Regions from separate parts of the Falsiruegeria litorea R37 genome, predicted to be linked through region 2. Evidence: riboswitches for the same ligand, from Rfam matches in the RefSeq annotation. Region 2 holds a riboswitch; the other holds the start of a gene.
What was found. A riboswitch is a leader RNA that binds a small molecule or an ion and turns the genes downstream of it on or off. The one in region 2 is predicted to bind thiamine pyrophosphate.
Positions count from the first base shown of each region.

Region 1 (15,100 bases), on a different contig from region 2:
CCGCCCAAGACCCAGTGATGACCGAGATCTGGGCGTTTGGATCGCGGGCCACCATCCAGTTGATTTTCTGATTGTCTGCCGGGCCGAATTGAAAACACTGGCGTTCGCCCCGGGTGTTCCAAATCAGGCTGGTCAAAAAGCGGTTGGGATCATAATCGCGCAGCACTGCTTTGTCGCTCAGCGCGCCATTGATCTGGTTTTGCCCACCTGCAAACTCGGCCCGTTCTGGCCCAAACAGATGACCATGCACGCGGGCGCCGGTTGCTTTGGCGAGCCAGGGTTCGAAATTTTCGAACAGCTCGGTAAAACCCTGGAACATGGAATAGGGGTTCGAGGTCAAACCGTTTTCATTGCCGTGGCGGGGAAAGCGACTTTGCATGTAAAGACCATCCCGGCCACGCGTCCGGCGCTCGACCGCCTTGGCAAAGATACGGTCGATCTTGCCCGGGTTTGGCTCGGTCTTTTTCATCGCCCCGGCCTGATCGGTTAGGAACGCCTGATACAAACGCTCGGCCCGTGGCCAGATCTTGCGCGCGACAAAGCAGTCAGACCGGCGCAACAGTTGCAGGTGGTCGTCGTAGAAAATGTGCGGTTTGCCCTGAAAATCGAACTTGGACAGGGTCAAAGAGCGGCTTTCGATGTTGCTGGAATAAAGCCGTGCCAGTGTCTGGTAATAGCTTTCGTCCGGGATCCAGACGCGCCGGAAATAGCGGTCATAGATGTCACGCTCGGGGTCTTCCAAGATCGCCGACAGGGTTTGTCGGGTCAGGCACCACCACTGGCTGCCCATGTGGGGCACCAGGCCGGACGGAATCTTGCGCTTGAACCGCAACAGCCGTTGCAGTGCGACATAGCGATCAAACAGCACCCGCTGCTTCTTCCACGAAAAGGGAAAGCGCAGGGTGAAGCGTTCGTGATCCAACCCGCCAACGGTCCAGGGGACATCTGCGGTGGTGGCACTTTCGATGAAATCGGTTCTGGGGCGCGCCGCCAGATAGTCGATCAGCTCTTGCACCGGGCGCAGTGGCAGGCACGAGCCCGATGCCAGATAGACGTGACGCACATCCGGAAACTCTTCGAGCATCAATTCCGACGCGGATTGAGACGCAGCCACAATCCCCCAGGTGCCCCATTCGCAGCGGTGCCGTTGCGAAAACAGGATCATGGAGTTGTCTGAACAAGCAGTGACAAAATCCTTGTAAGCCTTGCGCGAGACATTCTTGTCGACATGCAACACGACCGGACAACCCGAGGCGGTCCAGTGCCGGGCGACCTGTTCGGCACGGTCCAACGCGGTGTGCACCAACATGACAACCCCAACCGTCATGCCCAGTTCCCCTTGGACATCAGGCCCAGGATCTCAAGCTGTCGCCAGTTGATGTATTTTTCGGACCATTTGCACCACAGTTCTGGCTGCGAGCTGAGCGTGTCGGCATAGGCTTTGTATTCGGCCGAGCCCGCGTAATGCTGTTTGCGGGTCAATTCCTCTTCGGCTTTGGCGGTGAATGTGTCGAGGAACTTGGTGTGCATCAGAGCACCGCTGGCCTTTTCCCCGCCCCATTCGTCGTAAACCTGGTTCAACCCGCGCGGCAGCAGCGCATGGGTGGAACTGACATATGCGTAGCGGCGGTTCCATTTGACCAAAGGCGTCTTGTTCAGCGCCGGAGATTTCTTGGGGGTATCAGCAAAGAACATGCGCGCCCTTGGGCCGCCTTGAATCCACAGGTTGCCATACAGCGGGTTCTTCTTGATCGTATAATTGCCGCTGTCGAACCAATTGGCGATTTCAAGCGGATTCTGCCCCTCTTGGTACGGGATGTCGGTCAGCTTGCCCTTGGGATATACGTCGATCAGCATGGCGCTGAAGCTGCGGATCAACGAGTTGTCCAGCCAGTCGGTCAGCGCCTGAATGGGGCGCGTATCGCAGAACGGATAGACAAAGAATTCGTCGGGGTCGACGGTCAGCGTCCAGTGGTTGTGCGCATAGGTGCGCGCCAGCCAGTTCATCCAGTCCACACCAAAGGTCGCACGCCTATAGCTGGACTGAGTGTGCCAGACCGAAATGTCGTGTTGCCCCTTCAGGTAATCCAGTGCGCCATCGGTGCTGTCATTGTCGACGAACAGGAAATGGTCGACGCCTAATTCGCGGTAATACCGCAGGAAATAGGGCAGCCGGATCTTTTCGTTTCGGAACGTGCTGATCAGCAGAACATCGTTTGGCCGGATGGCTGCTGTGTTGTCCTGAACAGTCTTGAGCTCACCTGATTTACGAATGCAACGCAAAAGACGGCGCCGGCGCCGCACTCGCATTCGATAAGAATCCCATAGGCTCACGTGTCAACCAATCCACTAAATGACGCGAGCATGACCCGGATACAGCGAAACCTGCGCACCGATACCGTCGGGCCAACTACCGTCATATGTCATCAATTCCTTCTATGAATCAATGGATTTAGAAACAGTTACAGGGGAAAAGCAATCATTGTCGCTCAGATGCGACTGTGTGACTCTGAGTGGCGCGTTTCACCAACCACCGGAACTCATCAAGCCAAGCTGTTCCAGCTGTTGCCAATCGCGGAATTGGTGCGAGTTTTCCGTCCACATCTGCGGCGCGGCGGCGACACTGTCGTAGTAGCCATCGAAGTCTTGTGGGGTGTGAAAGTGTTGTGCGCGCTCTTTTTCGATTGCCGACTTGGAAACAACTTCGGGCAGGAATTTGGTGTGGAGCAAAACGCCCGAGGCGCGGTTGTCACCGGGGCCATCATAGGCCCGGTTCAATGGCGGAGGCAGGATGGAATGGCAGGAATTCACATAGGCGTAGCTGCGGTGCCATTTGACGAGCGGGATCTTGTTGAGTGTGGGTGAGCGGCGTGGCTCATCGGCAAAGAACACGCGCTCGCGCGCGCCGCCCTGAGTCCAGAGGTTACCCAGAGGCATCTGTCGTTGCGACCGATACGGACCCACGTCAAACCAGTTGATGGTCTCCAACGGGTCGGCTCCGGGGGCGTAGCTCTGCGCGTTCAACTCGCCCTTGGGGTATAGATCGAGCATCAGGGCGCCAAAGACCGTGGTGCCCCGAGCTTCGAGCCAGGCGGTTAGTTCGGGCAGGGGGCGGATGTTGTGATGGGCATAAACCAGAAGTTCATCCGCATCGACCATCAGGCACCAATGACCATGGGCATATTTGCGCTGCAGCCAGGTCATCCAGTTCAGACCAAAGCGCGCCGCCCGATAGCTGTCCGCCGTTTGCCAGAGCGAGACATCGCTTTGTTCAGCGAGCATCAAATCGGTGCCATCGCTGCTGGTGTTGTCGACCACAAGGAAATGGCCAACGCCCAAATCCCTGTAGTACTGCAGGAAATAGGGCAGGCGGCTCATTTCGTTTCTGACCGTCATCACGACCAGAATATCGTTTGGCCTGATCTGCCCTGTGCGATCTGCCATGACACGCAAGCCGTGGCGACTGCGGAACGACTTCCATAACAATCGCCGTCGCTTCCACCGCAAACGATAAGCCTCGGCCCAGGTTTGCGTAGGGGATGTGGCGGCGGTTTGGGTCATAGGCGGCTGGGTCAGTCCAGTCCCATGGCGGCCATCATCGCCTCGAGCTTTGGCACGTCGGATGGGTTGTTGAGTTCCCAGAACTGCCGCCCGCGGGCCTCAACCTCGACGCACAGAATCTTGTGGTTGTTTTCCATGAACCGCAGTTGTTCCAAACCTTCAAGGGTTTCCAGTGGGCCGGTCTCCCATGTGGGATAAGCGGACAGGGCGTCCTTGCGATAGGCGTAGACGCCGACGTGGTGGAACACCGGGGTCGGGTCGGTATCGCCATAGGTCTGTGCGGTAAAGGGCACGACCTCTTTCGAGAAATACATCGCGCTATTGTCGCGCGCGAAAACGGCGGTGGTGCCGCCCACACGGCCATGCTTGCGGTCGTTGAGCAGGCTGTTCAGCGCCTCGCCATCACAACGCAGCACGGGTGTCGCAACACCTGCATTGGGCGCGCTCTTCAGGCCCGCGACCAGATCCTCGACAAACCAATGGGGCGTCAGGGGTGCGTCACCCTGTAGGTTGACCACAATGTCAAACCCGCCGCCAAGAACCTCATGTGCTTCGGCGCAGCGTTCTGTGCCATTGGCACAGTTCTCGGATGTCATCACCACCTCGGCCCCGAACCCTTCGGCGGCTTCGCGGATACGGTCATCGTCGGTGGCAACCACAACGCGGTCAACGCCCTGCACCGCCATCGCGGCGCGCCACGACCGTTCGATCAGAGTTTGGCTGTTGCCTGACGCTCCTGTCAACGGCACCAATGGTTTGCCGGGATAGCGGGTTGAGGCATAGCGGGCGGGGATGGCGATCAGGACGGACATCAGGCCTCCTTCAACTCAACATCAGGCGCATAGGCGATGAAAAACGGGTTTGCATAACCGTCCTTGCCATATTGCAGCGGAGTGTGATCGTCGAAACGCACGACCTTGCCGCCTGCGCCGGCCAGAACTGCATGTCCTGCGGCGGTGTCCCATTCCATGGTGCGGCCCACACGGGGGTAGATGTCGGCCTCGCCCGTGGCGACCAGACAGAACTTCAACGAAGAGCCCGCGCTTTTGCTGTCTTTGACGTTGTATTTGTTGATGTAATCATCGGTCGCCTGATCGCGGTGCGATTTTGAGGCCACGACGAGCAGCGCGTCATTGTCGGCATTAGACACCGAGATCGGTTGCACAGACCCTACCGTTTCCTTGTCCAATACGCCGGTTTCCTCGATCGATTGACCATCGGCCAGTGTAAAGAACATGCGACCCTTGGCCGGAGCATAGACGACACCGCGTGTTGGGGTGCCATTTTCGACCAGCGCGATGTTGACGGTGAAATCGCCGCGGCGGTGAATAAACTCTTTGGTGCCGTCCAGCGGATCGACGATCAGAAAGGTGTCGCCCTTGGTCGAATGGGATGCGGCCTGCTCTTCGGTCACCAGCAACACATCGGGAAATGCTGCGCGCAGCCCAGCCGAGATCAGGGCATCTGCCGCTTCATCCGCTTCGGTCACTGGGCTGTCATCGGATTTGACCTTCACGTCGAAATCATCCGAGTTATAGATCTCCATGATCTTGTCGCCCGCCTCGAGCGCCAGCCTGCGGATCACGGGAATAAGGTCGTCGTAGGTCACAAAAATGCTCCGATTTTGTGTTTTGTTGCTTATTGGGCCTGCTGTTCTTATGCTTTGCAGGCAACGGAACAGCAAGAATTCCGTGCCAATTTGTTGAGCAGTGTCATGGGAAACCGTTTAAGTGTTTGGATATCGACAGCATAAATCCCTGCTAAGTGGTGCGTTCACCATGGCAGAGATCATTTTTCACGCGGTGGTTCGGTCCGTTCGGGCGGGACACAACAATGCGTTCATCGCACTGGGCAAAAACATGATGCAAGTCGTCGTGTTTGTCATGGTCTTCTACCTGATGTTCACCGTGCTGGGTTTGCGCGGTGGTGCAATCCGGGGCGATTTTCTGTTGTACATCATGTCCGGGGTTTTCCTGTTCATGGTGCACATCAAGGCGGTCGGTGCCGTGATGGGGGCTGAGGGGCCAAACAGTGCCATGATGAAACACGCGCCGATGAACACGATCATCGCGCTTTTGGCCGCAGCCATCGGATCGCTTTATTCCCAGTTGCTGACCTTGTTCATCATTCTGTTCGGGTATCATGTCGCGGTCACCCCGGTCTTTATTGATAACCCGGGCGGCGCCTTTGCCATGTTGATGTTGTCGTGGTTCACTGGCTGTTCGGTCGGGCTGGTGTTCTTTGCGATGAAACCATGGCTCCCGACGCTTGTGGGTATCATGAGCACTGTTTATCAGCGGGCAAACATGATCGCTTCGGGCAAGATGTTTGTGGCCAATTCGCTGCCGCCGTTCATGCTGGCAATGTTTGATTGGAATCCGCTGTTTCACTGCATCGACCAATGTCGTGGTTTTGTGTTCCGAAACTACTACCCCCGCAATTCCAGTTGGGAATATGCGTTTTGGGTGGGAATCGCGCTGATCATGGTTGGGTTGATGCTTGAGTTTTACACGCGCCGTCAGGTGTCGAGCAGTTGGTATGCGCGGCGATGATACGTGTTTGGGTCCTTCTTTTGGCCATCTGGCCTGGAACGATCTGGGCGTTCACCTTGCCACAACTTCACGATGTGACCGGCGTTGCTGCTGATGACGTATTGAATGTGCGCGCATCTGCCAGCGCGTCGTCCGAAAAGATTTCAGAGCTGGCTCATAACGCCACAAACGTCGAAGTGGTCGACCGCTCCCCTGATGGCAAGTGGGGGCTTGTAAACTCGGGCGAGGCGTCAGGATGGGTGTCCTTTCGCTTTCTTGCGCCACAGGCCGAAAACCCGGATGTTCCCATCGCCCGCAAGCTGTCGTGTTCCGGAACCGAACCATTCTGGACGCTTGAGGTCGAGCAAGGCGCGCAGGCCCGGTTCGACGGTTTGGGGTTGCAAGCGATGAGCATGACGGCAGATGTGATGCAGCAGGCCCGTGGTCGCATTGATCGGTTTTCTTTGACGGTTGGCTTGTCTGGCGTGGCAATGGTGCGGGTACAGCAGTGTTCGGATGGAATGTCCGACCGGGCTTATGGGTTGGATGTCGATTATCTGCACCAAGATGGCGCGCTGTATTCCGGCTGTTGCAGCCTTGTCGCGCATTAAGTCACGACCCGCAGCGTCAGGTTGATACGCCCACCTTTGGGCAGCAGGCGCGATGATTTGAACCGAATGCGGTCGATGCCATGATAGCTGAGTCGCGCTTCGCCACCCATCACCACCACGTCGCCAGAGCTGAGCCAAAGGGATTCGGTTTTGCCGCCGCGTGTCGGGTTGCCCATGCGGAACAGCGCATCATCACCCAAAGAGACTGAGACGACAGGCCAGGAAAAATCCGCCTCGTCCTTGTCTTGATGCAGGCCCATCTTTGTGTCTTCGCCATAGTAGTTGATCAAACAGCTGTCCGGCAGGCGATCAAGCCCTGTGGTATCGCGCCAGATCGACAAGATCGAATCCGGAATCGCGGGCCATGCCCGTCCGCCTGGATGATTGGGTTCATAGCGATAGCCAGATGTGTCGGAGATCCAGCCACAGGACCCGGCCGACGTCATCCGCACCGACATTTTCTTGCCCGACGCCGTGGTCGGGCTGAACAGTGGGGCGCCCTTCAGGATGGGGCGCAAATCCTGGATCAGATCGGTTTGGGCCTTGGAATCCAGATGGGATTTCCAAACCTCGAACCCCTGTATCAAAAGCCGCGCCACCCGCTGTTCCCCATTCGTTAGCGAAACCTTGTCAAAAAAGGCCCAAGATTCCAGAAAACCTGCAATTCACAGTGCTTGCAGGCCCGTTCACGCGACCTTATATACGCCGGGACGCGCGATGGTGTAGGGCCATTCGTGCAAACGGATCGAGGTCGGGATGCCACAACGGGTTCAGGCCTCGGGTAATCGCCTTGAAGAGAAAAGGGATCGAACATGAGCAAAGTTATTGGGATCGACCTGGGTACAACAAACAGCTGCGTCGCCATCATGGATGGTTCGCAACCCCGGGTTATCGAAAACGCAGAAGGGGCGCGGACCACGCCCTCGATCGTCGCCTTCACCGATGAAGAGCGTCTGGTCGGTCAGCCGGCAAAACGCCAGGCGGTCACCAACCCTGACAACACCGTCTTTGGTGTCAAGCGCCTGATCGGCCGTCGGTTCGACGACGAGCATCTGGCAAAGGACAAGAAAAACCTGCCGTTCAACGTTGTGAACGGTGGTAACGGTGACGCATGGGTTGAAGCAAAAGGCGAAAAGTATTCGCCGTCGCAAATCTCGGCCTTCACCCTGGGCAAGATGAAAGAAACCGCCGAGAGCTATCTGGGCGAAGAAGTCACGCAGGCCGTCATCACCGTTCCGGCGTATTTCAACGACGCTCAGCGTCAGGCCACTAAGGACGCAGGTAAGATTGCCGGTCTTGAGGTGCTGCGTATCATCAACGAACCGACCGCGGCTGCTCTGGCTTATGGTCTGGACAAGGAAGAAACCCAAACCATCGCGGTCTATGACCTTGGTGGCGGTACCTTCGACGTGACCATCCTGGAAATCGACGATGGCCTGTTCGAAGTGAAATCGACCAACGGTGACACCTTCCTGGGTGGTGAAGACTTTGACATGCGCATCGTCAACTACCTGGCGGGCGAATTCAAAAAAGAGCACAATGTCGACCTGACCAAGGACAAGATGGCCCTGCAGCGTCTGAAAGAAGCTGCTGAAAAAGCCAAGATCGAACTGTCCTCGGCCAGCCAGACCGAAATCAACCAGCCGTTCATCTCGATGGATCCGTCCTCGGGCACGCCGCTGCACATGGTCATCAAACTGACCCGCGCTAAGCTGGAAAGCCTGGTGGGTGACCTGATCAAGGCGTCGATCAAGCCGTGCCAGGCCGCTCTGAAAGACGCGGGCCTGTCTGCGGCGGACGTGGACGAGGTTGTTCTGGTCGGTGGTATGACCCGGATGCCGAAGGTGATCGAAGAGGTTACCAAGTTCTTTGGCAAAGAGCCCCACAAGGGTGTGAACCCGGATGAAGTTGTTGCTATGGGCGCCGCCATTCAGGCCGGTGTTCTGCAGGGCGACGTCAAAGACGTGGTTCTGCTGGACGTGACCCCGCTGTCCCTGGGTATTGAAACCCTGGGCGGTGTGTTCACCCGCCTGATTGATCGCAACACCACCATCCCGACGAAGAAGAGCCAGATCTTTTCGACCGCCGAAGACAACCAGAACGCCGTGACCATCCGCGTTTTCCAGGGTGAGCGTGAAATGGCGGCCGACAACAAGATTCTCGGCCAGTTCAACCTCGAAGACATCCCGCCCGCACCGCGCGGCATGCCGCAGATCGAAGTGACCTTTGACATCGACGCCAACGGCATCGTGTCGGTTGGCGCCTCGGACAAAGGCACCGGCAAAGAGCAGAAGATCACGATCCAAGCATCGGGTGGTCTGTCGGATGACGACATCGAAAAGATGGTCAAGGACGCCGAAGAAAACGCGGAAGCCGACAAGGAACGCCGCGAGCTGATCGAGGCGAAAAACCAGGCCGAGAGCCTCATCCACTCGACCGAGAAATCGATGGAAGAGCACGCGGACAAGGTTGACCCGACCACCATCGAAGCCATCGAGCTGGCAATCGCTGCTCTGAAGGACGAGATCGAAACCGACAACGCCGAGAAGATCAAATCGGGCATCCAGAACGTGACCGAAGCGGCCATGAAGCTGGGCGAAGCGATCTACAAGGCGAGCCAGGACGAAGCAGACGAAGAGCCGGCAGCGGCTGACGCTGGCCCCGTCGTCGATGACATCGTTGACGCCGAGTTCGAAGATCTGGACGACGACAAGCGCAAGTAACGCTTAACCGGGCTTAAAGGGGCCGGTCCGGTCGACGGACCGGCCCTCTTTCGTTGAGGCAGAAGGAATAACGGATGTCAAAACGTGACTATTATGACGTGCTCGGCGTGGCCAAGGGCGCTTCGGCGGACGAGATCAAGAAGGGCTTTCGCAAGAAGGCCAAGGAATTGCATCCTGACCGCAACAAGGACAATCCAGACGCAGAATCTCAGTTCAAAGAGGCCAACGAAGCCTATGAGGTCCTGAAGGACGCCGAGAAAAAGGCAGCCTATGACCGCTTTGGTCACGCTGCGTTTGAAAATGGCATGGGCGGCGGCGGTGGTCGTCCCGGTGCTGGCTTCGGCTCTGGCGATTTCTCGTCAGCGTTCTCGGACGTGTTTGACGATCTCTTTGGCGATTTCATGGGTGGCCAACGCGGTGGCGGTGGACGTCGTGCCGCGCGCGGTTCGGATTTGCGTTATAACCTGCGAGTGTCTCTGGATGATGCCTTTGCCGGCATGCAAAAGACAATCAACGTGCCGACTGCGGTTAGCTGTTCGTCCTGCGACGGCAGCGGCGCCGAAGGTGGTGTCGAACCCACCACCTGCCCGACCTGTTCGGGCATGGGCAAGGTGCGTGCACAGCAGGGCTTCTTTACAGTAGAGCGGACCTGCCCGACCTGTTCGGGCCTGGGTCAGATCATCAAGAACCCCTGTAAGTCTTGCCAGGGCGCAGGCCGCGTCGAAAAAGATCGCGCGTTGTCTGTGAATATCCCTGCCGGTGTCGAAACTGGCACCCGCATTCGCCTGGCTGGCGAGGGCGAGGCCGGGATGCGCGGTGGTCCTCCGGGCGATCTATACATCTTTGTTGAGGTGGCCCAGCACGAACTGTTCGAACGCGATGGCGTGAACCTCTATTGTCGTGTGCCGGTTTCGATGGCGAATGCTGCTTTGGGTGGTTCGATCGAAGTGCCGACCATTGATGGCGGTCGTGGCCGGGTGCAGATCCCTGCTGGCAGCCAATCTGGTCGTCAGATGCGTCTGCGTGGCAAGGGGATGCCTGCCCTGCGCGGCGGTGGCGTCGGCGATATGTTCATCGAACTTGCCGTAGAGACGCCGGTCAACCTGACCAGCCGCCAAAAAGAACTGCTGCGAGAGTTTGAGGACTTGAGCGAGGACAACAACCCCGAAGGCAAGACCTTCTTCTCGTCGGTCAAATCCTTTTGGGATGGCATGAAGGGCTGACACCAGCACACTCCAAAACAAGGGCCGCCCCGTCAAATGGGCGGCCTTTTTTGTATCTGGAAAGGTCAATAAGTCCAGACTGGACCCACAAAACAAGGCTTTTGGCTATTGATAAACTGCCCAACCCCTGAGATGTTCGCGCCAACCGTTGGGGTGCCTGCATTGGCTGAGAGGTGTCTACCACCAACCCATCGAACCTGATCCGGGCAATTCCGGCGTAGGAAACGGTCTTAGTCACAGGCTCACCTTCCATGCTCCGATTGCCCACCTAGATGATGGAGCAACCGATGGCATCAATTGCGCTTACAATCGCCGGATCCGACAGCGGCGGCGGCGCGGGCATTCAGGCGGACCTCAAGGCGATGTCAGCGCTGGGTGTTTACGGTGCAAGTGTGATCACCGCCGTGACGGCGCAGAATACACAAGCGGTGACGGCGGTGCATGGCATTCCGCTGGATGTGATTGCGGCGCAAATCGATGCGGTTCTGTCCGATCTGAACGTGGGTGCGATCAAGATCGGTATGCTGGCCACGCCCGAGATCATTCAAACAGTTGCTGATGGAATCACAGGTTTCGACGGTCCTGTGGTGCTCGACCCGGTGATGATCGCCAAATCTGGTGACGCCTTGCTGGCGCGCGAGGCGGTGCAAACCCTGCGCGATGTGCTCTTGCCGCGCGCCACCGTTCTAACGCCGAACCTCCCCGAGGCCGCGTGTTTGCTGGACCGGATGGTCGCCGAAACCCCCGAAGAGATGGTAGAGCAGGGGATGGCTCTGTGTTCACTGGGGGCCAATGCGGTGCTGATGAAGGGCGGTCATGCCGAAGGCGACGTCTGCCATGATCTGCTGCTGGCTGATGAACGCGTTGCGGGCGATTACGCTGCGCCGCGTCGGGATACCAAGAACACTCATGGAACTGGCTGCACTTTGTCTTCGTCAATTGCGGCTGGTCTCGCCAAGGGATTGGACCTGCCCGAGGCGGTCGCGCAAGCACACGCATATCTGCAGGGCGCGATTGCTCAGGCCGACACTCTGGGCGTCGGCCACGGCCATGGGCCTGTGCATCACTTCCACAAGGTCTGGGCATGAGCGATTTTTCCGTCATAGGGGCGGGCGTTGCCGGTCTGTCGGTCGCGACCGAACTGGTTGCGCGTGGCGCCACGGTGAATGTCTATGACCCCGCTGGCCCCCCAGGGCCGCATGGCTGTTCATGGTGGGCCGGGGGCATGTTGGCGCCCTGGTGTGAATATGAGAACGCCGAAGAGCCCGTGCTGCGTCTGGGGCAAGAGGCTATCGGATGGTGGGCCGACAAGACGGATGTGACTTATGTGGGAACATTGGTGGTTGCCAACGCGCGCGACCTGCCTGATCTACGCCGGTTTTCACGACGGACCGAGGGGTTTATTGATGTTGGGCGCGGCGAAATCGCCGAGTTAGAGCCTGATTTGGGGGCGTTCGGCAAAGGGTTGTACTTTGACAAGGAGGCGCATCTCGATCCCCGAAAGGCATTGGCCGATCTGCATGCAGCGCTGGTCGATAAGGGTGTGACCTTTCATCAAACCGTTGCTCCGGAAGGCTTGGAAAACGTCATTGATTGCAGGGGTCTGTCCGCACGCGATACGCTGACTGATCTGCGCGGCGTCAAGGGCGAAATGTTGGTGATCCGCGCCCCTGATGTGGCTCTAACCCGGCCTGTTCGACTGTTGCACCCCCGCCTGCCGCTTTACATCGTGCCGCGTGGCGATGGCGTTTACATGCTGGGCGCCACGATGATCGAAAGTGAGGATTCGGGTCGCATCACCGCGCGCTCGATGTTGGAATTGCTCAGCTCCGCCTATGCACTCAACCCGGCCTTTGGCGAGGCCGAGGTTCTGGAAATCGGTGTCGATCTGCGACCTGCGTTTCCTGACAACCTGCCGCGTATTCGCCGGATCGGCGGGCGGGTTTATGCCAATGGCCTTTATCGGCACGGGTATCTGCTGGCGCCTGCGGTTGCGCGTGGTGTCGCGGACCTGGTGCTGGACAACAAACATTCGGAGATGGTCGATGAAGATCGTGCTTAATGGCGAACCCCGCGAGGTGGCCGCCGAGACCTTGGCCGCTTTGCTTGATGAGTGCGGTTATTCGGGCAGGGTTGCCACGGCAGTGAATGAGGATTTTGTACCCTCGTCCCTGCGCGCCGGTCACCGGCTGAATGATGGCGACCGGGTCGAAGTGCTCGCCCCGATGCAGGGGGGCTGAGGTGATGCGGACGCTGTATGGCACTGAGCTGCCCAACCCGCTGATGTTGGGCACAGCGCAATATCCCAGCCCCGCGATCCTGGAGCAAGCGTTCCGTGACAGTGGTGCGGGTGTGGCGACGGTGTCGCTGCGACGTGAAGGCGGCGCAGGACAGACGTTTTGGAAAATGATCCAGGACCTGGGCGTGCTGATCCTGCCCAACACAGCTGGTTGCCACACGGTGAAAGAGGCCGTCACCACCGCCCATATGGCGCGCGAGGTGTTCGACACCAAATGGATCAAGCTGGAGCTGATCGGGCATACCGATAGTCTGCAGCCGGATGTGTTCCAACTGGTCGAGGCCGCGCGCATCCTGACCGAAGACGGGTTTCAGGTGTTCCCCTATACCACCGACGATTTGATCGTAGGCGAACGGTTGCTAGAAGCCGGGTGTGAGGTGCTGATGCCCTGGGGCGCGCCGATTGGTTCGGGCCGGGGGCTGAACAACGAATACGCCCTGCGCGCGATGCGGGCCGAATTCCCCGATGTGCCGCTGGTGGTGGACGCGGGCATTGGTCTGCCGTCCCATGCGTCACACGCGATGGAGTTGGGCTATGACGCCGTGCTGCTGAACACAGCCGTCGCGCGCGCAGGCGAGCCGCAGTTGATGGCCAAGGCCATGGCGCTGGCGGTCCAGGCCGGGCGTTTGGCGCATCAGGCCGACCCGATCGAGGCGCGCGATATGGCCGAGCCTTCGACTCCTGTCATTGGAAAGGCATTTCTGTCATGAGCCTGGATCGTTTTTATCCCATCTTTGACCACACCGACTGGCTGGAGCGGATGCTGCCTCTGGGTATCAAGCTGGTGCAGCTGCGGATCAAGGATCAGCCGGACGATGTGATCCGTGCGCAGATCGCCAAGGGTCGTGATTTGTGCGCCGATCATGGCTGCACACTTGTGATCAACGACTATTGGCAGGCTGCGATTGATCTGGGCGTTGAATGGCTGCATCTGGGGCAAGAAGATCTGGATGACGCGGACCTGTCTGCGATCCGAAAAGCGGGTCTAAAGCTGGGTGTTTCGACCCATGACGATGACGAATTGGAGCGGGTTCTGGCGATGGATCCGGAGTATGTTGCGCTTGGTCCGGTCTATCCGACCATCCTGAAAAAGATGAAATGGCACCAACAGGGCCTGCCGCGCGTGACCGAATGGAAAGAGCGCGTGCGCGACATCCCCCTGGTTGGTATCGGCGGGATGAGTGTCGAGCGCGCACCGGGCGTTTTGGAGGCCGGTGCAGACATCGTATCGGCTGTGACCGACATCACTCTGAACGACGACCCCGAAGGTCGCGTGCGTCAGTGGCTTGAGGCGACCAGATGAACCGTTACGCCCGCCAGATGATCTTGCCGCAAGTCGGGACGCAGGGGCAGGATCGCCTTTCTCGCGCCCGTGTTCTGGTGGTGGGCTGCGGCGGGTTGGCGGCTCCTGCTTTGCCTTTGCTGGCGGGGGCTGGTGTGGGACATCTGCTGTTGCTGGACGCGGACGTTGTTGCCCTGTCTAATTTGCACCGGCAGACGCTGTTTACCGAAGCGGATTGTGATGCGTCCAAGGCCGAAGTGGCGGCAGGGCGCTGCCGTGCGATCAACTCGGAGATCACTGTTGAGGTAAGAAAACAGGCTCTAACACCGGCAAATGTAGCTGAATTGGTTGCTAAGGCCGATTTGGTTCTGGACTGTGCCGACAGCTACGCGGCCAGTTATACGCTCAGTGACGAATGTCTCAAGCAAGGCAAGCCGTTGATCAGCGCCTCGGTGCTTGGGCTGGGTGGCTATGTCGGTGGGTTCTGCGGCGGCGCGCCTTCCTTGCGCGCCATTTTCCCGGAGGCTCCCGACAGCGGCGCAAGCTGCGCCACAGCAGGTGTTTTGGGCCCGGTCGTGGGCATGATCGGCGCTCTACAGGCACAAATGGCACTGGCAGTTCTGCTGGGCATGGCCCCGTCGCCCTTGGGCCAGATGGTGCAATTCGACGCGCAGACCTATCGCAGTACCGCGTTCCGCTTTGAGGGTGCCCCTGAGCCGGAAACGGCTTTGCGTTTTGCGGCCCCATCTGAACTGACCGATCAGGACATGATCGTCGAACTTCGCGGAGCTGAGGAGGCCCCAGAGCCTATCCATGCTTCTGCCAACCGCATCCTGCCGGAGGAGGTGCAGAACCATCTGCCCACCCCCG
Region 1 is NZ_FWFO01000005.1:79,906-95,005, forward strand. Features, by position in the region: gene TRL7639_RS20215 (DUF5927 domain-containing protein) at 1-1,327, opposite strand, end outside; gene TRL7639_RS20220 (glycosyltransferase family 2 protein) at 1,324-2,310, opposite strand; gene TRL7639_RS20225 (glycosyltransferase family 2 protein) at 2,524-3,561, opposite strand; gene TRL7639_RS20230 (3-deoxy-manno-octulosonate cytidylyltransferase) at 3,573-4,373, opposite strand; gene cysQ (3'(2'),5'-bisphosphate nucleotidase CysQ) at 4,373-5,170, opposite strand; gene TRL7639_RS20240 (ABC transporter permease) at 5,340-6,113, shown strand; gene TRL7639_RS20245 (SH3 domain-containing protein) at 6,170-6,703, shown strand; gene TRL7639_RS20250 (alpha-ketoglutarate-dependent dioxygenase AlkB family protein) at 6,700-7,302, opposite strand; gene dnaK (molecular chaperone DnaK) at 7,516-9,426, shown strand; gene dnaJ (molecular chaperone DnaJ) at 9,501-10,649, shown strand; TPP riboswitch at 10,789-10,890, shown strand; gene thiD (bifunctional hydroxymethylpyrimidine kinase/phosphomethylpyrimidine kinase) at 10,937-11,737, shown strand; gene TRL7639_RS20270 (FAD-dependent oxidoreductase) at 11,734-12,711, shown strand; gene thiS (sulfur carrier protein ThiS) at 12,695-12,889, shown strand; gene TRL7639_RS20280 (thiazole synthase) at 12,894-13,658, shown strand; gene TRL7639_RS20285 (thiamine phosphate synthase) at 13,655-14,251, shown strand; gene TRL7639_RS20290 (HesA/MoeB/ThiF family protein) at 14,248-15,100, shown strand, end outside.
Region 1: linked by a shared signal. The riboswitch ahead of thiD (bifunctional hydroxymethylpyrimidine kinase/phosphomethylpyrimidine kinase) and the one ahead of thiC (phosphomethylpyrimidine synthase ThiC) in region 2 are both predicted to bind thiamine pyrophosphate.

Region 2 (15,100 bases):
GAAACAACGGGGCCAAGGGTGTCAGAGGTTTTGGTCATGGGTAAAGAATGGCAAACGATGATAATTTGTCAACATTTTGTTGACGTATCGCGAAAAGGTGACATGCTTACGACATTGGAATCACCAGACGCAGGTCAATTCACAGCCGGGGGAGGGGTGTGATGCAGGACAGCAAGACCGTTGTTGTGATCGGGGCGGGCATCGTTGGTGTTTCGACCGCGATCTGGCTGCAACGGGAAGGGCACAAGGTGGTCATCATCGACCGCAAGGGGCCGGCCGAAGGGACGTCTTATGGCAACGGCGGCATCCTGGCGTCTTGTTCGATCGTGCCGGTGACGGGGCCCGGCCTGCTGGCCAAAGCACCCAAGATGCTGTTCAGCCCCAATCAACCGCTGTTCCTGAAGTGGGGGTATCTGCCCAAACTTCTTCCGTGGCTGACCAAATACCTTAGCCATGCCAACGCCGATGACACCCGGCGGATCGCTGAGGCTTTGACACCCATTGTTGGCGACAGCCTGCAAGATCACTTGGCATTGGCCGAGGGGACGGGGGCCGAGCATTGGATCGTGCCGACCGACTACCTCTTTGCTTACAATGACCGTGCGCACTATGGCACGGATTCCTTTGGCTGGGGCCTGCGCAAGACGAACGGGTTCCAATGGGATGAGTTAGAGGGGCAGGCCTTCCGCGCGTATGACGATGTCTACTCTCCCGATTTGGGTTTTGCTGCGCGGTTGAAGGATCATGGCCGCATTCGCGATCCCGGGCAGTACATCAAGGATCTGGCGGATCATTTCGTGTCTCAGGGCGGCAAGCTGATCATTGCGGATGTCGAAGACATCGCGCGTGAGAACGGCCAGGTCACCGGCGTCCGTGCAGGTGGTGAGACAATTCCCTGCGATACAGCGGTCGTCGCGTTGGGGGCCTGGTCCGGGGCGTTGACGAAAAAACTGGGGCTCGACGTTCCGCTCGAGGCCGAGCGCGGCTATCATTTGGAATTCTGGGAACCTACCGTGATGCCCAAGACCCCTGTCATGGTCGCGGCGTATAAATTCGTGGCCACCCCGATGGAGGGGCGCCTGCGTCTGGCCGGTACGGTCGAGTTCGGCGGATTGGAGGCGGGGCCGTCCGAGGCGCCGCTAGACCTGCTGCGTCGCAATGCCAGTGCGGTGTTTCCGGGGCTGCGGGCGTCGCATGTGACGGAATGGCTGGGACATCGCCCTGCACCGGCGGATTCGATCCCGGTGATCGGAGAGCTGCCGCATCTCAAAGGGGCCTACACAGGGTTCGGGCACCACCACATCGGCCTGACCGGGGGCCCCAAGACGGGCCGCATCCTGGCGCAACTGATTTCGGGCAAAGCGCCCAACATTGATCTGAGCATCTATTCACCGGCCCGCTACACGAAGGCCGGATAGAACCAAAAAAGACAGTCCAACCAAGGGAGAAGACAATGAAGACCTTTACCAACCTGATGGCTGCAACGGCGCTGACCGCTGCCAGTGTGTTGCCTGCCGCGGCGGAAACCTGGGACATGCCGATGGCCTATTCGGCGTCGAACTTCCATTCGGCGACCGGCGCAGAGTTTGCACAATGCGTGACCACCGGCACCGGTGGTGAGATTGAAATTGTGACCCACCCGTCCGGCTCGCTGTTCAAAGGAGCTGACATCAAACGCGCGATCCAGACCGGTCAGGCGCCCATCGGTGAGCGGCTGCTGTCGGGTCACCAGAATGAAAACGCGCTCTTTGGCTTTGACTCGATCCCGTTCCTGGCCACCTCGTTTGATGACAGTGCCAAGTTGTGGAAAGCGGCCAAGCCGTCGATCGAAAAGCTGCTGGCCGAGCAGAACCTGACGCTGCTTTACGCTGTTCCGTGGCCGCCACAGGGCCTGTACTTCAAGAACGAAGTGAACTCGGTTGCCGAAATGAAAGGTATCAAGTTCCGCAGCTACAACAACGCCACCTCGCGTCTGGCAGAACTGACCGGCATGCTGCCCGTAACCATCGAAGCGGCTGAAATCAGCCAGGCCTTTGCCACTGGTGTGGCGGAATCCATGGTCTCGTCCGGTTCGACCGGCTATGACCGCAAAGTGTGGGAAAGCCTGGGCTTTTTCTACGAAGTGGATGCCTGGCTGCCGCGCAACTACGTGATGGTGAACTCCGAAGTCTGGGCCGACACCGCCGACGCCCACAAGAACGTCATCAAAGGCTGCGCCGAGCTGGCGGAGTACGCGGGCAACTGGCGCGCCAAGGAATACACCGGGTTCACGCTGCAAGGTCTGCGTGACGGGGGCATGAGCGTTGGTCCGGCGTCCGAGCAGATGACGGGCGAGCTGAAAGAAATCGGCGTTACCATGACCAACGAGTGGCTTGAAGCCGCCGGCGACGAAGGCAAAGCCATCGTCGATGCCTTCAAGGCGTCACAGTAACGACTGGAACACCGGGCGGCGCGTCACGTGCCGCCCGAACTACATCCGATGGGAGGGTGACATCATGGGCGTTCTGCGCGGCCTTAGGGCAGTTCTCGATTACATATACAGACTTTCAGAGATACTCGCGGCGCTCTGTATGATCGCCATCCTGGCCTTGATCCTGCTGCAAATGCTGGCCCGCTGGTCGTCCGAGGTGTTCCCCGGCGCGCCAGAGTATGCGGCTTATTTCATGGCAGCGGCCTCGTTCCTGGGTTTTGCAGCAGCGCTTAATCGCGGTTCGCATATCCGGGTGTCGCTGCTGCTCAATGCGGTTGGACCGGGTATGAAGCGCTATGTGGATATCTGGTGCTTTGCCGTCTCTGCCGCTGTGGTCTGGTATTTCTGCTGGCATGCACGCCAGTTCGTATTCTGGTCGTGGAAGTTCAACGATGTCAGCCAGGCGCAAGACAAGACTGCGCTGTGGATCCCGCAATCGGTCATGGTGATCGGCGGTGTGATCCTGGCCATCGCGCTGACCGATCATTTGTTGCACCTGATTTTCAAGGGTGAGCACCGCATCCAACACGACAACGTCGAAACGCAGGAGGTCTGAGGCAATGGATTATGTCGTACTTGTCGTGATCTTCCTCGCCGTTCTGTTCCTGCTTTTGGGCAGCGGCGTTTGGGTCGGTATCGCCATGATGGGCGTCAGCTGGGTGGCGCTGGAACTGTTTTCCAACTCGCGCACCATCGGCCAGGACATGGTCAGCCAGATCTGGTCGGCCTCGAAATCCTGGGAACTTGCGGCACTGCCCATGTTCATCTGGATGGGCGAGATCTTATTCCGAACGCGCTTGTCCGAGGATATGTTCAAAGGCCTTTCGCCTTGGATGGCAAAACTGCCGGGTGGCTTGGTGCATGCCAATATCGTCGGCTGTACCGTCTTTGCGGCCGTCTCGGGCTCGTCCGCTGCGACCCTGACCACCGTGGGCAAAATGTCGATCCCCGAGCTGCGCAAGCGCAACTACCCTGAGACGATGACCATCGGCACATTGGCCGGTGCGGCGACACTTGGTCTGATGATCCCGCCGTCGCTGACCCTGATCGTCTACGGCGTGACCATTGATGGTGTCTCGATCATCAAACTGTTCTTTGCGGGCGTCCTGCCAGGTCTGGTTCTGGCTTCGATGTTCATGATCTATGTGGCGGTCTATTCCAAACTCTCCAAGAGTTGGAACCCGTCGCAAGAAGACGGGATGTCCTTTATGGACAAACTCAAGAACTCGCGCTTTCTGATCCCGGTGATCCTGCTGGTCCTTACGGTGATCGGGTCGATGTACCTGGGCTTTGCAACGCCGACCGAGGCTGCGGCCATCGGTGTGGTCGGCGCATGGGTCCTGGCACTGATCCAAGGGTCGCTGAACTGGCAGACCTTCCGCGACAGCACCATCGGTGCGGTGCGGACCTCGGCCATGATTGCGCTGATTCTGGCGGGTTCTGCGTTCCTGAAGTTCGCAATGGCCAAGACCGGCCTGCCCAAGGAACTGGCCGAGCTGATCGCAGGCTGGGAGTTCACCAAGTTCTGGCTGCTGATGGTCCTGCTGGTGTTCTACATCATCCTGGGCTGCTTCCTGGACGGGATTTCGACCGTGGTCTTGACCATGGCCGTGCTGGAGCCTGTGGTGCGCGAGGCGGGCATCGACCTGATCTGGTTCGGCATCTTCATCGTGGTGGTTGTCGAGATGGCACAAATCACACCGCCCATCGGCTTCAACCTCTTTGTGATGCAAGGAATGACGCAGCACGAGATGGGCTTCATCGCCCGCGCGGCCTTCCCGATGTTCATGATCATGGTGCTGATGGTCTTTGTCCTGATCGCTTTCCCCGACCTTGCAACCTGGTTGCCCGACAACCTACGGTCTGGGCCAGGCGGCTAAGGCAGAGGACGTGACATGTTCGGCAATGGGCTGGCGTTCATCGCCCGGCATGGAAAGTTTGGCCTGATCATCGGATTGGTGGCGGGGTTGGCATTGCCCAACTTGGCCATCATCCTCAGGCCTTGGATCCCGGAAATGGTGGCCTTGCTGCTCTTTCTGACGGCGTTCCGGATCGGCCCGCGTGAGGCGATGGGGAACCTTGGCGATCTGCGCAACACCGCCGTCACGGCGCTGTGTCTGCAACTGGGCTTGCCACTGGCGTTCCTGTTCGGGCTGTGGGCTTTCGGGGCGCCGTTCACCCCCCTGGCAATGGCCATCGTCCTGATGCTGGCAGCACCCTCGGTGACGGGATCGGCGAATTTTTCGATCCTGTTGGGGCATGAGCCCGCCCCAGCGCTGAGGCTTTTAATCCTGGGCACGGCGATCTTGCCGCTGACCTGTGTCCCGGTGATGTATCTGCTGCCCGAGCTTGGCGGATTGCAGGCCACACTGCTGGCGGCAGGACGTCTGTTGGTGGTGATCCTGATCGCGGCGGCCTTGGGGTTTGCCTTGCGGCATTTCGGGTTCCCAAAGCTGTCGGACGATGCGCGGAGCGCGGTGGACGGGCTTACGGTGATTGCGCTGGCGGTCATCGTGATTGCGCTGATGTCGGCGATCCGCCCGGCCTTTGCACGCGATCCGGCAGAGCTTGCCTTTTGGTTGGTCGCGGCCTTTGCCATCAACTTTGGCGCGCAGATCGTAGCCTATGTGCTGCTGAAGGCCAAAGGACACACGGACGCCGTTCCGATCTCGATCGTTTCGGGTAACCGGAACTTTGCTCTTTTCTTTGTGGCGCTTTCGCCCGAGATAACCGAACCGTTGTTGATTTTTCTGGGGTGTTACCAGTTTCCCATGTACCTGACCCCAACCCTGTTGCGGAGGCTTTATGACCCACGCTGATCCATTCCCTGTAGTGCGCAATGTCGGGCTGGACGGGATGCTTGTGACTTTTGCGGAAACGATGACCGAAACATCGAACCGCGCTGCTCTGGCTTTTCGAGGGATGATGGAGTCCGAGCGGCTGGCGGGCGTGATCGAAACCTCGACCTCGCTGGCGTCGGCTTATGTGCGGTTCGACCCTTCGCAGTTCAGCCATGCCGAGTGCGAGGCTTGGTTGCTTCGATTGCTGGACGACCGAGATTGGTACGCGGCGCGGTTGCCAAAGGGGCGCAAGTTCTGGCGTGTTCCCACGGTCTATGGAACAGACCTTGCGCCGCAACTCGAAGATGCGGCTGCGGCCGCGGGCCTGTCGGCCTCGGACGCTGTTGAAAGACTCGCGGCGTCCCGTGTCAGGGTGCTCACAATCGGGTTTGCGCCGGGTCAGCCATACCTTGGGCCGCTGGAGCCTGCGTTCGACATTCCGCGCCTTAAAGAGCTGAACCCCATGGTGCCTGAGGGTGCGTTGGTGCTGGCGATCTCGCAGTTTGTGTTGTTTTCCGGACCGACCCCAACCGGATGGCGGCACGTAGGTCAGACTGCGTTTCGCTGCTTTCAGCCGGGGCGCGCGCCGACGTTTGCACTGAACCCGGGGGATGAGATGCAGTTTGTGTCGATCACACCTGACGAGTTGGACGAGATCCGCACCCGCAATGAAGACGGCTTTGGCGGTGCTCAGATCGAGGAGATCGAGGCATGAGTTTGCGTGTTCTTCGCATTGGTCCCGCGTGCACGATCCAGGATCAAGGGCGCGCGGGTTATCTGGACCAGGGGCTCTCGCGGGCGGGTGCCGCCGATTTGATGGCCTTGCACGAGGGCGCGGCGTTGCTGGGGCAGTCGCCGCAGCTTGCAGCGTTGGAAATGGCGGGGATGGGGGGCGAATTCGAAGCGTCCCAAGACATGCGCATCGCCCTGACCGGGGCGCCGATGGCGTGCAGCATTGATGGAACGCCTGCGGTTTGGAACGCCTCGCACCAGCTGCTAAAGGGGCAGCGCCTGAGCCTTGGGGCCGTTTCGCGGGGCAGCTATGGATATCTGCACGTGGGCGGCGGGATTTCTTCGGACCCCTTCCTGGGTTCGCGTGCGGTGCATCTGACAGCCAAGGTCGGGCAGGTGGTTGCAGCGGGCGACATGCTGCCTGTTGGGCAAGACACTGGGGATGCCGCGCAAAAGATTGCCGTGTCCGACCGATTTCAAGGCGGCACCCTGCATGTTGTGCGCAGCTTCCAGAGTGACCTGTTTGATGATGCGACCCTGGACCGGTTCGAACAGACAGAGTTCACCCGTGGCCCCAGGGCCAACCGCATGGGAATGCAGTTGGACAGTGCGGGCGAGGGCTTTGCCGCCAAAGGCCAGCTCAATATCCTGTCCGAGGTGATCACGCCAGGTGATATCCAGATGACGGGCACCGGCAACCCTTTCATCCTGCTCAACGAATGTCAGACAACCGGAGGGTACCCCCGGATTGCAACCGTGTTGCCGTGTGACTTGCCGCGCGCGGCGCAGACCCCGGCAGGGGGTGCGATCCGGTTCAAGTATGTGACGCTCGAAGAGGCGGCGGAGTTGCAGGCCGCATTCACGCGCGATCTGGCGCGCCTGCCTGGTAAGGTCGAGCCCCTGGTGCGTGATCCGAATGACATTTCGGACCTTCTGTCCTACCAACTCATCAGCGGTGTGGTTTCGGCCACCGACAAAGGAGACAATGAATGACCCAAGTCGATCTGAACGCGGATATGGGCGAAAGTTTCGGCCCCTGGAAGATGGGTGATGATGAGAACCTGTTGCAGGTGATCACCTCGGCCAACATCGCTTGCGGGTTTCACGCGGGCGACCCGGATGTGATGGCCAAGACCATGACAATCGCGGCGGAAAACGGCGTCGGTATTGGGGCGCATCCCGGCTTTCCCGACCTGCAAGGGTTCGGTCGCCGCAACATGAAGGTGCCGCATGCCTCATTGCGCAATCTGGTGCGCTACCAGCTCGGCGCGGCGATGGGCATGGCGCAGGCCGTGGGGACCAAGGTGCGGCATCTGAAATTGCATGGGGCGCTGGCCAACATGTGCTCGGTTGATCTGGACATGGCGCGGGCCTGCTATCAGGGCGCGCTGGACGTGGATCCGGATATCATCGTGATGGTGCTGGCCGTGACCAAGCAGGAAGAGGCCGTGCGCGAGTTGGGATGCAAATGGGTTGGCGAAATCTTTGCCGACCGGGCTTACAATGATGACGGCACACTTGTGGATCGGTCGCTGCCGGGGGCTGTCATCCATGATGCGGATGTCGCAGGGCCGCGCATTCTGGAAATGGTCAAGAAAGGCGCGATCATCACTGAGAGCGGAAAGCGGCTGGAGACCTCGATCGATACGATCTGTCTGCATGGCGATGGCGCGACGGCGTTGCAGATTGCCCGCTCGGTAAAGCGCTGCCTGACCGAGGGTGGGGTCGAGGTGACCAAGTTCGAAAGGTAAGTTTTTATTGTTCCTGGCCGCGCGCAGCGTGGCGACGCGCCGACCGCCCCCATGGGCGGCGCGTTTCGCGCCACCCGCGATCGGCTTGCGTGTCAACGCAACCTTTGGAATCGACTACTCGGCTGGCTCCTTGGTTGGCATGTAAAGCTCGCCCCCTTCGCGGAATTTGGCAGCCATCGCCTCCATCCCCTCTTTCTGCGCCTCGGTGCGGATGTCATGCGAAATTCGCATCGAACAGAATTTGGGCCCGCACATGGAGCAGAAATGCGCGACCTTGTGGGCCTGCTTGGGTAGGGTCTGATCGTGGAATTCACGTGCCGTGTCCGGGTCGAGTGACAGGTTGAACTGATCTTCCCAGCGGAATTCGAACCGGGCCCGTGACAAGGCATCGTCGCGACGCTGCGCCCCCGGTAGACCCTTGGCCAAATCGGCAGCGTGGGCGGCGATCTTATAGGTGATCACGCCTGTTTTGACATCGTCCCGGTCCGGCAGGCCCAAGTGCTCTTTGGGCGTCACATAACAAAGCATCGCACAGCCAAACCAACCGATCATGGCCGCCCCAATGCCGGACGTGATGTGGTCATAGCCCGGTGCAATATCCGTGGTGAGCGGCCCAAGCGTATAGAACGGAACTTCGTGGCAGCACTCCAGCTGCTTGTCCATGTTCTCTTTGATCTTGTGCATGGCGACGTGACCGGGTCCTTCGATCATCACCTGACAATCCTTGGCCCAGGCGATCTTGGTCAGTTCGCCCAGAGTTTCCAGCTCGGCAAACTGGGCCTCATCATTGGCATCCGCGATGGAACCGGGGCGCAGACCGTCGCCCAAGCTGAAGGACACGTCATAGGCGCGGCAGATGTCGCATATCTCGTCGAAATGCTCGTAAAGGAAGTTTTCCTTGTGGTGATGCAGGCACCACTTGGCCATGATCGAGCCGCCGCGCGAGACGATGCCGGTCACGCGGTTCACGGTCATCGGCACCATGTGCAGGCGCACGCCTGCGTGGATGGTGAAGTAGTCGACGCCCTGTTCGGCCTGTTCGATCAGCGTGTCTCGGAAGACTTCCCATGTCAGGTCCTCGGCGATGCCGTTCACCTTTTCCAGCGCCTGATACATGGGCACGGTGCCGATGGGTACAGGGCTGTTGCGGATGATCCATTCGCGGGTGTTGTGGATGTTGCGACCAGTCGACAGGTCCATCACCGTGTCGGCACCCCAGCGGATCGACCAGACCATCTTGTCGACCTCTTCCTCCATGCTGGACGTAACAGCTGAGGTGCCCATGTTGGCATTGATCTTGACCAGGAAATTGCGGCCGATAATCATCGGTTCGCTTTCGGGGTGATTGATGTTGGCCGGGATGATAGCGCGGCCTGCGGCAACCTCGTCCCTTACAAACTCGGGTGTGACGTAGTCGGGGATGTTGGCGCCCCAGTCGTTGCCGTCACGCGCCTCTACCACCGCTTCGCGCAGTTGGTTTTCGCGAATGGCGATGAATTCCATCTCTGGCGTGACGATGCCCGCGCGAGCATATGCCAATTGTGTGACTGCCTTGCCATCTTTGGCGCGCAGCGGGCGTGGTTTGACAGGAAACTCGGGCGTCAGCCGGTCGCCTTCGACAAAACCGTTGTCGGCTGCGGTGATTTCGCGGCCTTGGTAGTCTTCGACGTCACCACGCGCCTCGATCCAGGCACGGCGCAGGGGGGCAAGGCCCCGCTTGATGTCTACCTGCACGTCCGGGTCGGTGTAGGGTCCCGAGCTGTCATAAACCGGCAGGGGCGGCTCTCCGGCGGTCGGGTGAACCGAGATTTCGCGCATCGGCACCCGGATGTCGGGGTGCTGCGTGCCGGACACATAGATCTTGCGCGCGGCAGGCAAGCCACCTGTGGTGATCTTTGGATTGGGGACGTTCATGTCAGTGCTCCTCAAGCGTTTCACTCAAAAAGACACAGATGACGTGGGCTTGGATGCAAAAGAGGGTGTACGGCCCTCTCGTCTCAGGCAAGGCGGCGGGTCATGATCCCGGCGTTTGCGATGCCCTAGCTTCCTCCGCCAGTATCAACTGGGTCAGGTTCAAAGGGTCGCGTCGCCGTGCGTGATGCACCGTCAGCCTCTCAGTCCCCTAGGTGGGACCCCCCTGCGTGCGCTTTGGGTAACCGATATGCACGGCAAAGGCCACGCTCCAGTTCTAGAGTGCTGATAAGACCAATTCAGATAGACCTCCCGCACCCGAGCGATCCCGACTTTGTCGGCACCGCTAGCGGCCTTGGGCCAGGCGCCTCGCCTTCGGCTCGGCGTGGTCCCGATCGGGGAACCGGTTCGCCCCATTCGCCAACCGCCGAGCGCAGCGAGGCTCGGCCCAACGGGAGGAGGTGTTTCGTCAGAAACATCGACGACGGGCGGGAGTTCCCCCTCCAACGCAACAAGGGTCACCCCAAAAGAAATGACCGCGGAGCTCCGCGGTCAAATCTTACGAGGTAGTGCTGGTGGTAAATTCTATGATGGGCCGATCATGAAGCAGGTCACGTTACGGGCCTTCAGGCGGCGGCATGCGAGATCAGCCTGATCGCGCGTCATGCCCTGGAATGTTGCGTCGAAACCACGGGTCGATTGATCGACCTTGCGCAAGGTCCCGTCGAGTGTTGCCATCTCGGCTAGGGCAGTGCGCAACAGAACTTTCTCGGCCTGATAGCGGTTGGTATAGCGTCCGACGTTGATTCCCCAGTGATGACCGCCAGATGTCGACAAGCGGGTCACAACCTCTTGCTCAGGCTGCGGTGCGGCTGCCGGCTCGGGGTCGACCGAAGTCAGAACCAGGTTTTCTGGCCGCAGCGCGGGTCGCGTTCCCGGGGCTGCAGGCGCCACCGAGCCAACCTCGGCTATGACTTCATTAATGCTGGCCTGGATGCTGTCTTGGTTTTGCTTGGCGGCTTCAGCCACCAGAACAGCGCCTGCTGCGGGACGAGATTGCGGACGTAGGCTGGTTTTGGGTGCACCGGCCAAGCGAATCGTCTTGCCGCTGCCGCCCGCTGTGGTGTTGCCAACATAGGCAGGACGGCTCGGCTTGCGGATTGGCGCCCGCGACGGTGCGCGGCGAAAGCCCAGGTCCAGTAGCTCGGCCACCTTGGCGTTGCGCGACGAACTGGATTTGCCGCCAAACACGGTTGCGATGATGCGCTCGTTGCCCCGTTTGGCAGAGGCCACCAGGTTGAAACCCGCCGCGCGGGTGTAGCCTGTCTTGATCCCGTCTGCGCCCTGATAAGCGGCCAGAAGACGGCGGTTGGTGTTGTTCACCGATTTGATTCCCGCGTTTGTCGATTTGCGCGAAAACAGGTTGTAGTATTGGGGGTAATCATAAAGCAGATGCCGCCCCAGCGTGGTCATGTCCCGCGCGGTCGACATATGACCGCTTTCGGTCAGGCCATGCGCGTTCTTGAACGTGGTGCGCGTCATTCCGAGTGCCTTGGCCGTGCGGGTCATGCGACGGGCAAATGCAGCCTCGGACCCGCTGATCGCGATGCCGATGGCTGTGGCCGCATCGTTCGCCGATTTCACGGCAGCAGCCCGGATCAGATAGCGGAACGCAATGCGCTGCCCCGACCGCAGGCCCAGTTTCGATGGCGGTTCGCTGGCGGCTTTTTGGGTTATGCGCACTTTGGTATCGAGTGTGATTTCGCCGTTTCGCACCGCCTCGAACGCGATGTAGAGCGTCATCATCTTGGTCAACGAGGCAGGGTGCAGGCGCGTGTCGGCATTACGTGAATGCAAAACTTCTCCCGTGCGCGCGTCAATCACCATGGCCGCATAGGGGGCTGCCCGCGCGCTGAGCGGAATCAGAATGCACAGCCAAACGGCTGCTAGAAAAATAAGGCCCAAACGGGCCGGCTTTGTACGCCGAACCTGCACGATCATTGCCTCTGTCTGCCTCTGGCCGCCGATTTTTCGGCTGGCTCATTGATTAGTTACACACAGGCTAACACAGAGATTCCTCAAAATAAACCCGGAGGTTGCAGGCAGCCTGTCGAATTTCAGTTCAAGGAAAAACCACATGTAGCGGCCGTGGCGATCAGGCCCGCAACACCGGCCATTGTGGCAAGAATGTGGCGGCGGGAAATGGCCGGATCAACTCAACCTGTTCAAAAGCGCGGGTAAACCGCCCAGGTCTTCCAATTCGCGAAACCGGGGTTCCTTCACAGGGGCTTCGGCATGTTCGATTTCCCAGGTCAGTCCGTGCGGAACGTATACTCCCCATCCGCCGGCCTCGATCGCGGGAACAACATCCGAGCGCATGGAATTGCCAACCATCATCGCATGCTCGGGACCATGACCATGGTGGGCAAAGATCGCCGCGTAGGATGCGGGTGTCTTTTCGCTCACGATCTCGACACCGTCGAACAGATCGCCAAGGCCCGATTGTGCAAGCTTGCGTTCTTGATCCAACAAATCGCCTTTGGTGATCAACAGGACGCGGTGGGTTTCAGCCACTGCTTTCACCGTTGCCTCGGCGTGTGGAAGCAACTCGATTGGGTGGTCCAGCATGTCCTGTCCAGCCTCAATCAATTCGCGGATGACAGAGGCGGGCACGCGATCCTCGGTCACCTCAATCGCGGTTTCGATCATCGACAGCACGAACCCTTTCACACCATAGCCATAGTGCCCGATGTTGCGGCGCTCGGCTTCAAGCAGACGGTCGGCCAGATGGTCGGGTTGGGCATGCTCGGCCAGCAATTCGGCAAAGCGATCCTGAGTCAGGCGAAAGAAGCGTTCGTTGTGCCAAAGGGTGTCGTCGGCATCGAAACCAACAGTGGTGAGTTTACGATCCGTTGACACCTGTTCGCTTTCCCTTTTCTAAACCCGATGGAAGGTTATATAAGCCACTATACCAAACCAACTCCCCAACCGGACTGTTCTGCGCGATGTTGCTACAACCCTTGATGATGTCGGACAACCCAGGCGACGACAGCGACACCTCGGTGATTGTCGAAACCCGGCCCAAGACCAAGCGTCCGCCGCTGTACAAGGTGCTGCTGCTGAACGACGACTACACCCCGATGGAGTTTGTGGTCCATGTTTTGGAACGGTTTTTCGGTATGACACATGCCGAAGCGTTCGAGATCATGCTGACGGTCCACAAGAAAGGCGTCGCCGTGGTTGGCGTGTTCAGTCACGAGATTGCCGAGACCAAGGTGGGCCAGGTGATGGATTTCGCCCGCCGTCACCAGCACCCGTTGCAATGTACCATGGAACGCGAAGAGTAAGGCGCGCCGATGTCTGTCCGCTTGTCTCTGGCGCTCGATTCGGGCGATCTGCTGCCGTGTGATGCTATCTCGGTCGTTTTGCCGACCCCGGATCACGATCTGGGCGTGTTGCCCAAGACCGCGCAGATCGTGCAGCCCTTCAAACCGTTTCACGATCATTTTCAGGCGCAGGGTTTTGCCTGTGTACCCGACAGCGATGACGCCTGCGATCTGGCGATTGTCTTTGTGTCGCGCGCCAAGGCGTTGGCCCGGGATCTTGTGGCGCGGGCCTGCCTGCGGTGTTCAGGCTGGGTGGTGATCGACGGGGCCAAGACAGATGGTATCGACAGCCTGATCAAGGACATCCGCAAGCGGGTTGATGTGTCTGGCCCGATTTCCAAAGCACATGGCAAGATTTTCTGGTTTCGCGGGCAAGAGTCTGATTTTTCTGATTGGATCGCGCCCGGACCCCAGGTTGTCGACGGGTTCCAAACCGCGCCAGGTGTTTTCTCGGCCGATGGCATTGATCCTGCTTCGGCCCTGCTGTCACAGGCCTTGCCGGACAAGCTGGGCCGTCGGGTGGTTGATCTGGGCGCCGGGTGGGGATTTCTGTCCGCCCAGGTCCTGAAGAACGCCAAAGTCGAACAGCTGGATCTGGTCGAGGCCGACCAAACTGCACTTGCCTGTGCGCGGGCAAACATCACCGATTCACGCGCACGATTTCACTGGGCAGATGCACTGAATTGGCGGGCGGCCGAGCCTGTGGACACAGTTGTCACCAATCCTCCGTTTCACACATCCCGTGCGGCTGATCCGGCGCTGGGGCGCGGATTCATCGCTACGGCTGCGCGTCTCTTGGCGCCTTCGGGGCAGCTTTGGCTGGTGGCCAACCGCCACCTTTCTTACGAGGCCGCGCTGACCGAGCTATTCGGGCAGGTCAACGAAGTCGCAGGCGACAATCGGTTCAAAATCCTGCACGCCACCCGTCCTGCTCGCACCCGGCGCTGATCGCCGCTAACGTGGGCTCAAACCAGGAGGATTCGGATGTCCTTTTCCATCGCAGGCAAAACCGCAATCGTCACCGGCGCTGCCAATGGCATTGGTCTGGCCATCGGGCGCCATTTTGCTGAAATGGGCGCAAACGTCATGTTCGCGGACATGGACGAGAAAAGCCTGATCAGTGAATTGGGCGAACAGGCGGATGAAGGGAATGTGCGCTATTTCGCAGGAGATCTGCGTGAAAAACTGACGATTGCCAATCTGCTGTCGGCCACATTGGATGCCTTTGATCAGATTGACGTGTTGGTAAATGGCGCGCGTCAAGTGGCCCCGTCGGACCCACTGGATGCAGACGATGCCTCGGTCCGCACATTGCTGGATCAGAACCTCTTTCCTGCCCTGCGGCTGAGCCAGCTAGTGTCCAAGCGCATGATCAAGCAGTCCGAGGATCAGGACGAAGGCACGGCAGGCTCGATCATCAACCTGTCCTCTATAGCTGCGCGACGCACGCACCCCGAGTTACTTGGGTATTCGGTGTCATCGGCTGCATTGGATCAGATGACCCGGTCGCTGGCGGTGGCCCTGGCGCCGAACCGCATCCGGGTGAATTCTATCGCGCTGGGCTCGGTCATGAGCGCGTCGTTGCAGAACGCGCTCAAGGACAACCGCGACGCGCGGACCGATATCGAAAACCACACCCCGCTGTCACGGATCGCCTCGCCGACAGAATTGACTGAGGCAGCGCAGTTTCTGGCCTCGGACGCGTCCGCCTTCATGACGGGACAGATCCTGACACTGGACGGGGGACGCACGTTGCTCGATCCCGTTGGCGCCGCAGCACACTAAGAAAAAGAGCCTCATGTTCGAGACAGAAAAAACCACCGCCGCCGCATGGTTTCGCAGCCTGCGTGATGAGATTGTCGCTTGCTTTGAAGCGCTGGAAGAGAGCCATTCCACAGGCCCCTTCTCCGAGATGGAGCCCGGCCGGTTCGAGGTGACCCCGACCAAACGCATGGCCGATGACGGATCGGACGCAGGCGGCGGGTTGATGTCCGTCATGCGCGGCGGGCG
Region 2 is NZ_FWFO01000004.1:17,551-32,650, forward strand. Features, by position in the region: gene TRL7639_RS18115 (winged helix DNA-binding protein) at 1-38, opposite strand, end outside; gene TRL7639_RS18120 (NAD(P)/FAD-dependent oxidoreductase) at 162-1,418, shown strand; gene TRL7639_RS18125 (TRAP transporter substrate-binding protein) at 1,454-2,431, shown strand; gene TRL7639_RS18130 (TRAP transporter small permease) at 2,496-3,026, shown strand; gene TRL7639_RS18135 (TRAP transporter large permease) at 3,031-4,350, shown strand; gene TRL7639_RS18140 (hypothetical protein) at 4,366-5,289, shown strand; gene TRL7639_RS18145 (5-oxoprolinase subunit B family protein) at 5,276-6,025, shown strand; gene TRL7639_RS18150 (5-oxoprolinase subunit C family protein) at 6,022-7,035, shown strand; gene TRL7639_RS18155 (LamB/YcsF family protein) at 7,032-7,793, shown strand; gene thiC (phosphomethylpyrimidine synthase ThiC) at 7,908-9,707, opposite strand; TPP riboswitch at 9,821-9,942, opposite strand; gene TRL7639_RS18165 (D-alanyl-D-alanine carboxypeptidase family protein) at 10,290-11,705, opposite strand; gene TRL7639_RS18170 (HAD family hydrolase) at 11,916-12,623, opposite strand; gene clpS (ATP-dependent Clp protease adapter ClpS) at 12,710-13,051, shown strand; gene TRL7639_RS18180 (class I SAM-dependent methyltransferase) at 13,061-14,038, shown strand; gene TRL7639_RS18185 (SDR family NAD(P)-dependent oxidoreductase) at 14,075-14,875, shown strand; gene hemF (oxygen-dependent coproporphyrinogen oxidase) at 14,889-15,100, shown strand, end outside.